One region of the Sphingomonas degradans genome, then DNA from elsewhere that is predicted to be linked to it. Evidence: predicted binding sites of a transcription regulator. Region 1 holds the regulator's gene; each other region holds the start of a gene.

Region 1 (3,826 bases):
CCTGCCCGGCACCCAGCTGTGGATCTCGCTCCCCGAAATCGGCGGCGGTCCGGCAAAGGTGATCGACACCGGGCTGCATCGCATCCTGTGCGAGTTCCGTTTGCCGTTGCGCCCGAACGACTTGCGCGTGCTGACCGGCAAGCCGGCCCCACGCTGAAAGGCTTGCGCCCCCGCATCGTCCGGGGGGGGGCGATCGCATATGGTCCCCCTCACCCTTCCCACCGCCTTCGGCGGCGGGCCCCTTCCCTCTCCCACAAGGGGAGAGGGAGAGACGGCGCCATGCTCCCTCTCCCCTTGTGGGAGAGGGAGGGAGCCGCGAAGCGGCGGAAGGGTGAGGGGGACTTCAGCACATATGCGATTGCCCCCCGCATCGTCCGGGGGCAAGGCAGTGCCATGGCCGCCCTTCTCCCCGTCGCCGAGGCACAGTCGCGCCTTCTTGCCCTGGCCGAGCCCGTCACGGCGCAAGCGGTTGCGATCGCGCAGGCCGGCGGGCGCTGGCTGGCGGAGGACGTCGCCGCGCTGCGCACGCAACCCTCTGCCGATCTGTCGGCGATGGACGGCTATGCCATCCGCCATGCCGACCTGCCCGGCCCCTGGACCGTGATCGGCGAAAGCGCGGCGGGGCGCCCGTTCGCGGACGCGGTCGGTGTGGGCGAGGCGGTGCGCATCTTCACCGGCGCGGCGGTTCCCCAAGGTGCCGACACCGTGATGGTGCAGGAAGAAGCACGGCGCGACGGTGACCGCCTGTTCCTCGACGGCGAGGGACCGAAGTTTCGCGGGCGCAACACCCGGAAACGCGGGCTGGATTTCGCCGAGGGCGCGCCGCTACTAGCGGCGGGTGACCTGCTGACTCCTGCCCGGCTCGCGCTGCTCGGCACTGCCGGGCACGCGACGGTGCCCGTCCGGCGCAAGGTGCGCGTCGCCATCGCAGCGACCGGCGACGAACTGGTGCCGCCGGGGTCCGCGGTGGGCGAAGGGCAACTGCCCGAGACCAACCGGCTGATGCTGGCCGCGCAACTCGCAGGGCTGCCGGTGGAGATTATCGACCTGGGCATCTTGCCCGACCGCGCCGACGTGCTGGAGGCCGCGTTTCGCGCGCTCGACGCCGATCTGCTGGTAACGAGCGGCGGCGCGTCGGTGGGCGACCATGACCTGGTGCAGCCCGCGCTCAAGGCGGCGGGCGCGACCATCGATTTCTGGCGCGTGGCGCTGCGCCCCGGCAAGCCGATGATGGCGGGGCGACTGGGCGACGCGCTGGTGATCGGGCTGCCCGGCAATCCGGTGTCGGCGTTCGTCACGGCCTTGCTGTTCGTGCGGCCGGTGGTCGCGCGGCTGGCCGGTGCGCGCGATGCGCTGCCGGTTACGCGCAGCGCCGTGCTGGGCGAGCCGCTGCCGGCGAACGGCGAGCGCACCGATTATCTGCGCGCGGCATTGATCGACGGGCGCGCCTGTGCCGCCGCGATCCAGGACAGTTCGATGCTGCGCACGCTGGCGCGCGCCGACTGCCTGATCCTGCGCGCACCGCACGCGCCGGCGGCATCGCCGGGCGACTCGGTGGAAATCCTCGACATCGCTTGACAAGCCATCGGAACATTGCATAAACGTTCCCAGTCTGTTCTGGACCGGAGAACCTTGCATGCTGACGCGCAAGCAGCACGAACTGATTTGCTTCATTGCCGATCGGCTCAACGACACCGGCGTCTCGCCTTCGTTCGAGGAAATGAAGGAAGCGCTCGACCTGAAGTCCAAGTCGGGCGTGCACCGGCTCATCAGCGCGCTGGAGGAACGCGAGTTCATTCGCCGCCTGCCCAATCGCGCGCGCGCACTCGAAGTGCTGCGCATGCCCGAACGCGGCGACGTGAAGAAGGCCGCGCCGAAGCGTGAGGCGAGCGCGCCGGTTGCACCCCCGGCGCCCGCCAACGACGTAGTGGAGATTCCGCTGCACGGCCGGATCGCCGCCGGTACGCCGATCGAGGCGCTGGAGGGGTCCGCGATGCTGCCGGTGCCCGCCGCCCTGCTGGGATCGGGCGAGCATTATGCGCTGGAAGTGGCAGGCGATTCGATGGTCGAGGCCGGCATCCTGGACGGCGATTACGCGCTGATCCGCCGGACCGAGACGGCGCGCGACGGCGAGATCGTCGTGGCGCTGATCGACGAGGCCGAGGCGACGCTGAAATTCTTCCGCAAGGAAGGCGGGATGATCCGGCTCGATCCGGCGAACCGCGCCTATGATCCCCAGCGCTATCACCCGAAGCAGGTGCGCGTGCAGGGCAAGCTGGCCGGGCTGCTCCGCCGTTATTGAAGGGTGCGCGGCGGCGTGGATGCCGCTGCGGTCCTGCGGCTCGCGCGATCGAAGGGCGGCTGCACGGTCGGCGGCCTGTGCCAGGGGTGTGATCCGCCCGAACGGACCGTGGTGACCTGGGCATTTGCGAACCGGATCGCCACGCCGCCCGTCTGGGCCAGTGCCGCGCGATCGAGCTTCATCCAGCGCGGCACGCAGCCGCGCGGCAGGCGGCGGTCGCTCACGACCAGATCGGCGGTGCGGCACAGCGCGACCATGTCGCCCCAAGCGATTGGATAGGGACTGCGCGTCGCCGCGATTCGCCATCGCCTGCCGCCGCGCTCGACATCGACCAGGCAAAGGTCCGGGCTGCATCGCGCTTCGGGGACGGTCGCCAGATCGTCGAAATCCTCGTCCACGCCGCCATTCTCGCCCAGCATCGTGCGGGTATAGTCGCCCGCGCGGTCGCGCAGCAGCGCCATGCCCCCCGTATCGGTGCGGATCGCGAGGTGCCGGCCATCGCCCGTCACCAGCAGGTCGGGCGCCGGCGTCAGCAGCGCCCAGGCCATGCCCGCCGCCAGCGGCGCCGCGCCCGCCCAGCGCACCCGCGTCCGCCACAGCGCCAGCCACAGCCCGCCCGCCACCATCAGCGCATAGGCGCCCCCCGGCATTCCCGGCAGCGGCAGGACCGATCCCGGCGCCGACGCAGTGACGTGCGCCAGCCCCAGCAACAGGTCGAGCGCGCGCGCCGTCAGCCACCACAGCGGCGCGCCGAGCCCAACAAGGTCGAGCGCCAGCGCCAGCGCCTCCAGCGGCATGATGACGAAGGTGGTCAGCGGAATCGCGACGATGTTCGCCGCCGCGCCGTAGAGCCCGGACTTATGGAAATGGAACAGTGCGATCGGCATCAGCGCGAGTTCGACGACCAGCCCGGTCAGCAACAGCGAGGCCAGTGCGCGGGCGAGGCGCGGGCCCCATCCCTCCTCGCGCTTCAGGAACCAGCCGCGCACGCGCGGGCTCTCGTGGAGCGCGACGATCGCAGTGACGGCGGCGAAGCTCAGCTGGAAACTGGGGCCGGCGAGCGATTCGGGCCAGAGCAGCAACACGATCACTGCCCCCGCCGCGATCAGCCGCAGCGTGATCGCCTCGCGCCCGAGGCTGAGCGCAAGCAGCACCAGCAGCGCCGCCGCGCAGGATCGCATCGTCGGCACCTGCGCACCGGTCAGGATCGTGTACCCCACCGCCGCGAGCGCCCCCGCTCCCGCCGCGACCAGCGGCAGCCGAACGCGCAGCGCCAGCGCCGGGCTGAGCGCCAGCAGCCGCAGCACGACCAGCATCGCCGCCGCGGTCACCGCACTGACGTGCAGCCCGCTGACCGACAACAGGTGCGTCAGCCCGGCGCGGCGCATCGCGGTCGAGTCGTCCTCGCTGATCGCGCCGGTGTCGCCGGTCGCCAGCGCGCTGGCGATGCCGCCGCCGCTGCCGGGCAGGCGCGACTGGATATGCGTCGACAGGCGCGCGCGCAGGTCCGACCCCGGCGAGTCG
Region 2 (3,826 bases), 1.4 Mb from region 1:
ACCGATGATCGCCCCCTGTTTGGAAGCGCGTACGAAGCAGACATCACCGGCACCGTCCGCCTCATCAGGCGACAAAATCATGCCGGAGATGCCAGCTCCTATTCAATTGTGATATCCAAATTGGGTGAACTGAGAAGTGTTCGGCGTCCACGCTGGTGGAAGCCCTAACTCCCCTTGCGCGCCAGCACTTCCAGATAGGTGTCGAGCACCGCCTGATTGATCGCGTCCCATTGATAGCCCTGGGCCTTGGCCGCACCCGCGGCGCCGGCGGCGGCGGCGAGGGTGGGGTCTTGGGCCAGCCGGGCGATGGCGTCGGTATAGGCCTCAATATCGCGCGGGGGGACGAGGAAGCCGTTCACGCCGTCTTCGATCAGATCGATCGCGCCGGTCGCGCGCGCCGCGACCACGGGGACGCCGCACGCCATTGCTTCCAGCGTGACGTTGCCGAACGTCTCGGTAACGGAAGGGTTGAACAGGACGTCCATCGACGCGACGGCGCGGGCCAGATCGTCGCCGCGCTGGAACCCGGCAAAGGCGGCACCGGGCACGCGCTCGGCGAACCATCCGCGCGCCGGGCCGTCGCCGATCACCAGCACGCGATGCTTGATCCCGCGCGCCTCCAGTGCGGCGGCGACGCCCGCAAAGATGTCGAGCCCCTTTTCGAGCACGAGCCGGCCAAGAAAGCCCACGGCGAACTCGTCGTCCGCCACGCCGATCGATCGCCGCCATTCCAGGTCGCGGCGTTGCGGGTTGAACCGTTGATGGTCCACGCCGCGCGACCAGATGCGGATCGGCGTCTTTACGCCCCAGTCGCGAATCAGCTCGGCCGTCGAATTGCCCGGCGTCACCACCTGGTCGACGCGGTTGTAGAACCGCGTGAGCAGCCGGATCAGCGGCGGGACGAGAAAGCCGAGATGATAATAGCCGGGATAGGTCTCGAACCGGGTGTGGAGCGAAGCCACCGCCGGCACGCCCCGCTTGCGCGCCCAGCGCAGCGCGCCGTGGCACAGGAACTCGGGCGCAGAGAGGTGGACGATATTGGGGGCGAATGCCTCCAGATCGGCGCGCGTGCTGCGCGGAAGGCCCAGCGCGAACTTGTATTCGTCGCGCCCGCCCGGCACCGGCAGCGCGGGAACGCTCACCAGATCGCCAGTGGGCGGGAAGGCCGGGGTGTTCGTCGTCGGGGAATATACCCGTACCTGCACCCCCTGCCGCAGCAGATAGCCGACGAGCAGGTTCAACGCCTGGTTCGCACCATCGCGGACATAGTTATAATTGCCGCTGAACAGGGCGACGCGGAGGTCCGGGGCTTGCATTGCGGGCCGGGACTTAGCGGGCGCGCGGCGTCAGGTCCACAGGCGATGACCACGGGCGGCGCCCTTTAGTCTTGTTCCCTTCCTGTTCCTGCGCTAGCCCATGGGCATGGCGAAACCCCAGAAGCGTTATGTGTGCCAGGCCTGCGGGTCCGTCTCGTCCAAATGGGCGGGGCAATGCGGCGATTGCGGCGAATGGAACACGCTGGTGCAGGAGGTTGCGGTGGCCGACACGCCGTTTCAGGCGCGGCACAATTTGCAATCGGGCGGGCGGACGATCCAGCTGACCGGGCTGAATACCGAAATCGCATTGCCCGAACGGATGACCAGCGGCATCGCCGAGCTGGACCGTGCGCTGGGCGGCGGCTTTGTCGAGGGGAGCGCGACGCTGATCGGCGGCGATCCGGGCATCGGCAAGTCGACGCTGCTGCTTCAGGCGGCGGCCAAGATCGCGCTGCGCGGGCTGAGCGTCGCCTATGTCTCGGGCGAGGAAGCGGCGGACCAGGTGCGGCTGCGCGCGCGGCGGCTTGGGCTGGGCGAGGCGCCGGTCCAGCTGGCGTCGGCGACATCGGTGCGCGACATCCTGACGACGCTGGGGGAGGGCGAGGCGCCCGACCTGCTCATCATCGATTCGATCCAGACGATGCATTCGGACCTGATCGAAGGCGCGCCGGGCACGGTGAGCCAGGTACGCGCGAGTTCGGGCGAACTGATCCGCTTTGCCAAGGAGCGGGGCACCGCCGTGGTGCTGGTGGGACATGTGACCAAGGATGGCAGCATCGCCGGCCCGCGCGTGCTGGAGCATATGGTCGACACCGTGCTATCGTTCGAAGGCGAGCGCAGCCACCAGTATCGCATCCTGCGCGCGGTCAAGAATCGCTTTGGCGGCACCGACGAGATCGGGGTCTTCGCGATGGAGAGCGAGGGCTTGAGCGAAGTGGCGAACCCGTCGTCGCTGTTCCTCACCCAGCGCGACGAGAGCGTGACGGGGACGATCGTGTTCCCCGCGCTGGAGGGCACGCGCCCCGTGCTGGTCGAGGTGCAGGCGCTGGTCGTGCGGCTGGCCAGCGGGGCGACGCCGCGCCGCGCCGTGGTCGGCTGGGACAGCGGGCGGCTGGCGATGGTGCTGGCGGTGCTGGAGGCGCGGTGCGGGCTCAGCTTCTCGACCTGCGAAGTCTATCTGAACATCGCCGGCGGATACCGGGTACAGGACCCCGCCGCCGACATGGCAGTGGCGGCGGCGCTGGTATCGGCGCTGTCCGAACGGCCGATGCCGGCGGATGCAGTGGCCTTTGGCGAGATCGCGCTGTCGGGCGAGGTGCGCCCGGTCGCGCACGGCCCGCTGCGCTGTCGCGAGGCGGCCAAGCTGGGCTTTGGCCGGGCGATGGCACCGATGGCGCAAACGGGCGCCAAGGGCGATGGCGGCGGGCTGACCATGGCCGGCTTTCGCAACCTGGCCGCGTTCGTGGATCACCTGCTGGGGCGGTGAGGCCCCAGCAGGCGTCGGTGCGGTTTACGCCGCCGCCGAGAGCGTGGCTTCGGGCTGCGGCGCGGCGGGGAGGAAATCGTCGATGTTCAGCATCGGGTGCGGATAGACGAACTGGTTGGCAGCCATCGGCAGCACGACGCCTTCGGCTACGCCCGCCATGAAATAGCCGCCGCCGAACGCATTGGGCGTGGTCATCCTATGATCGTGGTACACCGATCCGATCGGCGCGAATTTCAGGTCGGTGCCGAACACCGCGTAGAGCGCGAGGTCGACGAAATCCATCCGGTGCACGGGCCCGCGCAGGTGCGTGTCCTGCGCAATGACCGCCAGGATCTTTTCGCGGACATAATAAAGCGATGCCATGTCCTTCACGACCTGGCCGAATTCGTGCGAGCCGTCATGGTGGATGATCGACGTGCGCCCGCGTTCGGGCAGCATCACCTGGCGGACATAGCTGGGCAGGTCGCCGTGGAACAGGCGGATGCGCTTGGCCGCTTCGGGGTACATGCGGCGTACGCGCTCATAGGCGAAGCGCAGATAGGGTTCATTCACATCCACCATGTCGAGGTCGAAGTCGAACGGCCCCATGCAGCCGGCGAGGTACGAACTCGATCCGCCCATGAACACGCCGACTTCCACCACGCGATCAAACTGGCCGTTGAAATCGCGCAGCGACCGCACCAGATCGAAATAATAGCGCGCCGAACATTGGTCCTCGTAATTGAGGTCGAGCGCCTCGAGCTTGCCGACGATCGCGTCGAAGATGCGGTTTTCCCCGAGCATGCCGCCCATGTCGCTCAGCGAACGATAGCCGGAGCCGATCTTGGTCCCTACGTCCGCCGCGACTGCTTCGAAATCTTCCGGTCGGTCCGACGGCGTGATGAATCCGCGAAAGCGCATAAAAGTGACCCCTGCTTTGCGCGCGGCAGAGGGCCGCGCGACATCCTAAACAATTATAGGCGCGTCGTTCGGGCAGCGGGCGGGGGGCGCCAAAATCGGCGCTTCCGCGCGGCCAAAATCGGCG
Region 3 (3,826 bases), 490 kb from region 1:
CTCGATATAGTCGAAATGGACATCCGCCATCGGCTGGAACCGCTTGCGGCCCATCTTGCCGAAGATCGGGACGCGTTGCAGGACGAGCAGGACCAGCAGCGGCGGCATCAGCGATCCTTCCGCATAATGGAGGAAGTGCCGGTAGCGCAGAGCATCGGCCCGGTGCGCGGGGGCGCCCAGTCGCCCATCGGCCTTCTCAACGATATACTCGATGATCGCCCCGGTCTCCGCGACCACGATCTCGCCATCCTGCAGCACCGGCGATTTGCCGAGCGGATGGACCTGCTTGAGCGCCGGGGGTGCCAGCATCGTCTGCTTGTCCCGCTCGTAACGCTTGACCGTGTACGGCATGCCCAATTCTTCGAGCAGCCACAAAATCCGCTGCGAGCGGGAGTTCTCAAGGTGATGGACGATCATGCGCGTTCCTTGGCCGAAGGGCGATATTGGCTGATCCTGCGTTTGTCACGCCTGCCTTGCAAGCGCGAGGCGGCGTGCCCCGGTAGCGCCCAAAAGTTCCAGCACGTCCGCCGCCCCCGGCGGAAAAAGTCGATCGGCCAGTCATGCGAACGCGTTCCGTCCGCGGTTCACAGGCTGGCGAACGCGCCCCAAAGGAAAACCCCGGCGCAGGCGCTGCGCCGGGGGTTCCGATGGGAGCCAGGCCCGTGACCGCCGTCGATGCGTGCGTTGCACATCGCGGCGGCCTATGCAGTCATTATAGGTCGTCTTCGGCCGTGGGGCCGCTCATCAGCCCCTCCGCGACCTTGTCCGTACGACTACGGATGGCCGCTTCGAGGCGGCTGCAAAGCTCGACATTCTCGCGAAGGAAGTTCTTCGAGTTTTCGCGGCCCTGGCCGATGCGGACGCTGTCATAGCTGAACCAGGCGCCCGCCTTTTCCACCAGACCGACCTTCACGCCCAGATCCAGGATCTCGCCGATCTTGGAGATGCCTTCGCCATACATGATGTCGAATTCGACCTGCTTGAACGGCGGCGCAACCTTGTTCTTGACCACCTTCACGCGGGTGCTGTTGCCGACGATTTCCTCGCGATCCTTGATCTGCCCGATACGGCGAATGTCGAGCCGAACCGACGCGTAAAATTTGAGCGCGTTGCCGCCGGTCGTCGTTTCGGGATTGCCGTACATGACGCCGATTTTCATCCGCAGCTGGTTAATGAAAATCACCATGCAGCGCGAGCGGCTGATCGACCCGGTCAGCTTGCGCAGCGACTGCGACATCAACCGCGCCTGCAGGCCGACATGGCTGTCGCCCATCTCGCCTTCGATTTCGGCGCGAGGAACCAGCGCCGCGACCGAGTCGACCACCAGCACGTCGATCGCATTCGATCGGACCAGCGTATCGACAATCTCCAGCGCCTGCTCGCCCGTATCGGGCTGCGAAACGATCAATTCGTCGATGTTGACGCCGAGCTTCTTCGCATAAACGGGGTCGAGCGCATGTTCGGCATCGACGAACGCTGCGGTGCCGCCATTCTTCTGCGCTTCCGCAATGACGTGCAGCGCCAGCGTGGTCTTGCCCGAGCTTTCGGGGCCATAGACTTCGATCACGCGCCCGCGCGGCAGGCCGCCGACACCCAGCGCGATGTCGAGCCCGAGCGAACCCGTCGAAATCGATTCGACCTGCATCGCTTCTTTCGAGCCGAGCTTCATCGCGCTGCCCTTGCCGAACGCGCGGTCGATCTGTGCAAGCGCTGCGTCGAGCGCCTTCTGCTTGTCCGTGGATACTGCCATCTTGCTGTCGATTACCTTGAGGGAAGCCGCCATTTTGTAATCCCCGTCGCTAGAAGCTTTGCATCGCGCATTCAACTTGTGAGTGCGATGTATCGCGTTTGTTCCTTTAGAACAAGTGCGGAACACGACATTTTTGCGCTCGCAGGATTGCCGCCCGCCGCCACGGTGCCTAGGCGACGGGAATGACCCGTATCGTCGGCCACGTCGCCGCACTCCAGCGCTTTCCCGTGAAGTCCATGGCGGGCGAACCGCTGACGGTTGCGGAACTCGACTGGCAAGGCATCGAGGGCGACCGCCAATATGCGTTCGTGCGCACGGCCAACGGCTCCCGCTTTCCCTGGCTGACCGGTCGCGATGTGCCGGCGATGCTGCTGCACCGGGCGATGTTCAGCGATCCAGCCCGACCGAAGACCGCAACGGTGCTGGTGGAAACGCCCGACGGGGCGGCGGTGCCGCTGCACGATCCGCTTCTGCGCGCCCGCCTCGAATCGGCGGCGGGAGAGCCGGTCGGGCTCATCCAGGTGGCGCGCGGCGTCTATGATTCGATGCCGGTGTCGATCCAGACCACGGCGGGACATGCGCTGGTCGAGGCTGCCCATGGCGCCCCGCTCGACCCGCGGCGCTTCCGCAGCAACATCCTCATCCAAAGCGAGCTGAGCCCGGCGTTGTGGCAGGGGATGCGGCTGGCGTTCGGCACTGCCGAAGACGGCGCCACCGTGCAGTGCGCCGATCCGATCGCGCGATGCGTGATGACGACGATCGACCCGGACACCGGCGCGAAGGACGTGCGCGTTCTCCGGACGATCGCCCAGCATTTCGGAAATGCCTATGGCCTTTATGCGGGACCCGCCCGACCGGGGCTCATCCGCGTCGGCGATCCGGTCCGGCTGGTGGATTGATCGCCCGCAGCCCCGGAAACCTCAGGCTGTCAGCGCATCCAGCGCCTTCTCGACGCCGTCCATCGTGAACGGCTTCGACAGCACCGGGCGATCGCGGAATTCCGGCGCGATCATATCGCCCGCACCGCCCGTTGCCAGCACGAACGGTATGCCGAGCGCCGCCAGACGTGCCGCGATCGGCCAGCTCTGTTCGCCGGCGCGGAGGTTCACGTCCAGGATCGCCGCGTCGATACCGCCTTCGTCAATCCGCGACAGCGCGGCGGCGACATTGTCCATCGTCCCGGCATGTTCGCGATCGAGCGCATCGAGAAAATCCTCGAGCATCATCGCGATCAAGGGTTCGTCCTCGACGATCAGTATCTTTGCTGGTGCAGGCATGGTCCGGCTGTTGCAGGAAATCCGCGTTTCGCCAAGAACTTATTTCGGAGCTAGAACGTCGCGGGCCGCTTCGGCAAGCTGTTGGACGGAAAAGGGTTTCGGCAGAAACGCGACGTTGGCGAGATCGATCGAGCGCCGCAGCTGTTCCTCGGCATAGCCCGACATGAACAGGATCGGCAGGTCCGGGTAGCGCCCCCGCACCTGTCGCGCCATCGTGGGGCCGTCCATCAGCGGCATGACCACGTCGGAGATCAGCAGGTCCGGTCGCTCGATCTGCTCGAGCAATTCCAGCGCCGCCTCGCCATTCTCGGCCGTCAGCACGGTATAGCCTTGCCGAGTCAGCGCGCGTTCCGCGATCGCGCGCACCATGTCCTCGTCCTCGACGATCAGGATCGTGCCGGTGCCCCACAGGTCCGCCGGCTTCTCCTTGGCGGTCGGCACCTTGGCAACCTGTGCCTCGGCAGCCGCGTGCACCGGGAGGTAGACCGTGAACTCGGCGCCGCCGCCCCGCACGTTATCCGCAAAGATGAACCCGCCCGACTGGCGGATGATGCCATAGACAGTCGAAAGCCCCAGCCCCGTTCCCTTGCCCACTTCCTTGGTGGTGAAGAACGGCTCCCAGATCTTGGTCAGCAATTCGGGCGGAATGCCGGTGCCGGTATCGGACACGCGCAGCGCGGTATAGTCGCCGAGCGGGAGGACGTCGTCGTCCATCTGCCGCACGTCGGACGCCGGCACCGCCATCGTCTCGATCGTCAGCGTGCCGCCGCCATTGGGGTTCGCGGCGAGCATGGCGTCG

What was found. The regulator LexA, encoded in region 1, represses DNA repair genes until DNA is damaged. The targets are predictions, from matches to a motif close to GTTCCNCNCTTGTTCT.
Region 2: the regulator LexA is predicted to act here: its motif matches at 1,390-1,405, upstream of radA (DNA repair protein RadA).
Region 3: the regulator LexA is predicted to act here: its motif matches at 1,859-1,874, upstream of recA (recombinase RecA).

Annotation. Positions count from the first base shown of each region.
Region 1 is NZ_CP177172.1:2,186,585-2,190,410, forward strand. Features, by position in the region: gene ACG3SL_RS09745 (PilZ domain-containing protein) at 1-157, shown strand, start outside; gene ACG3SL_RS09750 (molybdopterin molybdotransferase MoeA) at 394-1,578, shown strand; gene lexA (transcriptional repressor LexA) at 1,637-2,302, shown strand; gene ACG3SL_RS09760 (ComEC/Rec2 family competence protein) at 2,296-3,826, opposite strand, start outside.
Region 2 is NZ_CP177172.1:784,266-788,091, forward strand. Features, by position in the region: gene ACG3SL_RS03635 (glycosyltransferase family 4 protein) at 165-1,316, opposite strand; gene radA (DNA repair protein RadA) at 1,423-2,802, shown strand; gene ACG3SL_RS03645 (hypothetical protein) at 2,827-3,702, opposite strand.
Region 3 is NZ_CP177172.1:1,697,817-1,701,642, forward strand. Features, by position in the region: gene ACG3SL_RS07670 (glutathione S-transferase family protein) at 1-417, opposite strand, end outside; gene recA (recombinase RecA) at 713-1,783, opposite strand; gene ACG3SL_RS07680 (MOSC domain-containing protein) at 1,933-2,649, shown strand; gene ACG3SL_RS07685 (response regulator) at 2,671-3,027, opposite strand; gene ACG3SL_RS07690 (response regulator) at 3,067-3,826, opposite strand, start outside.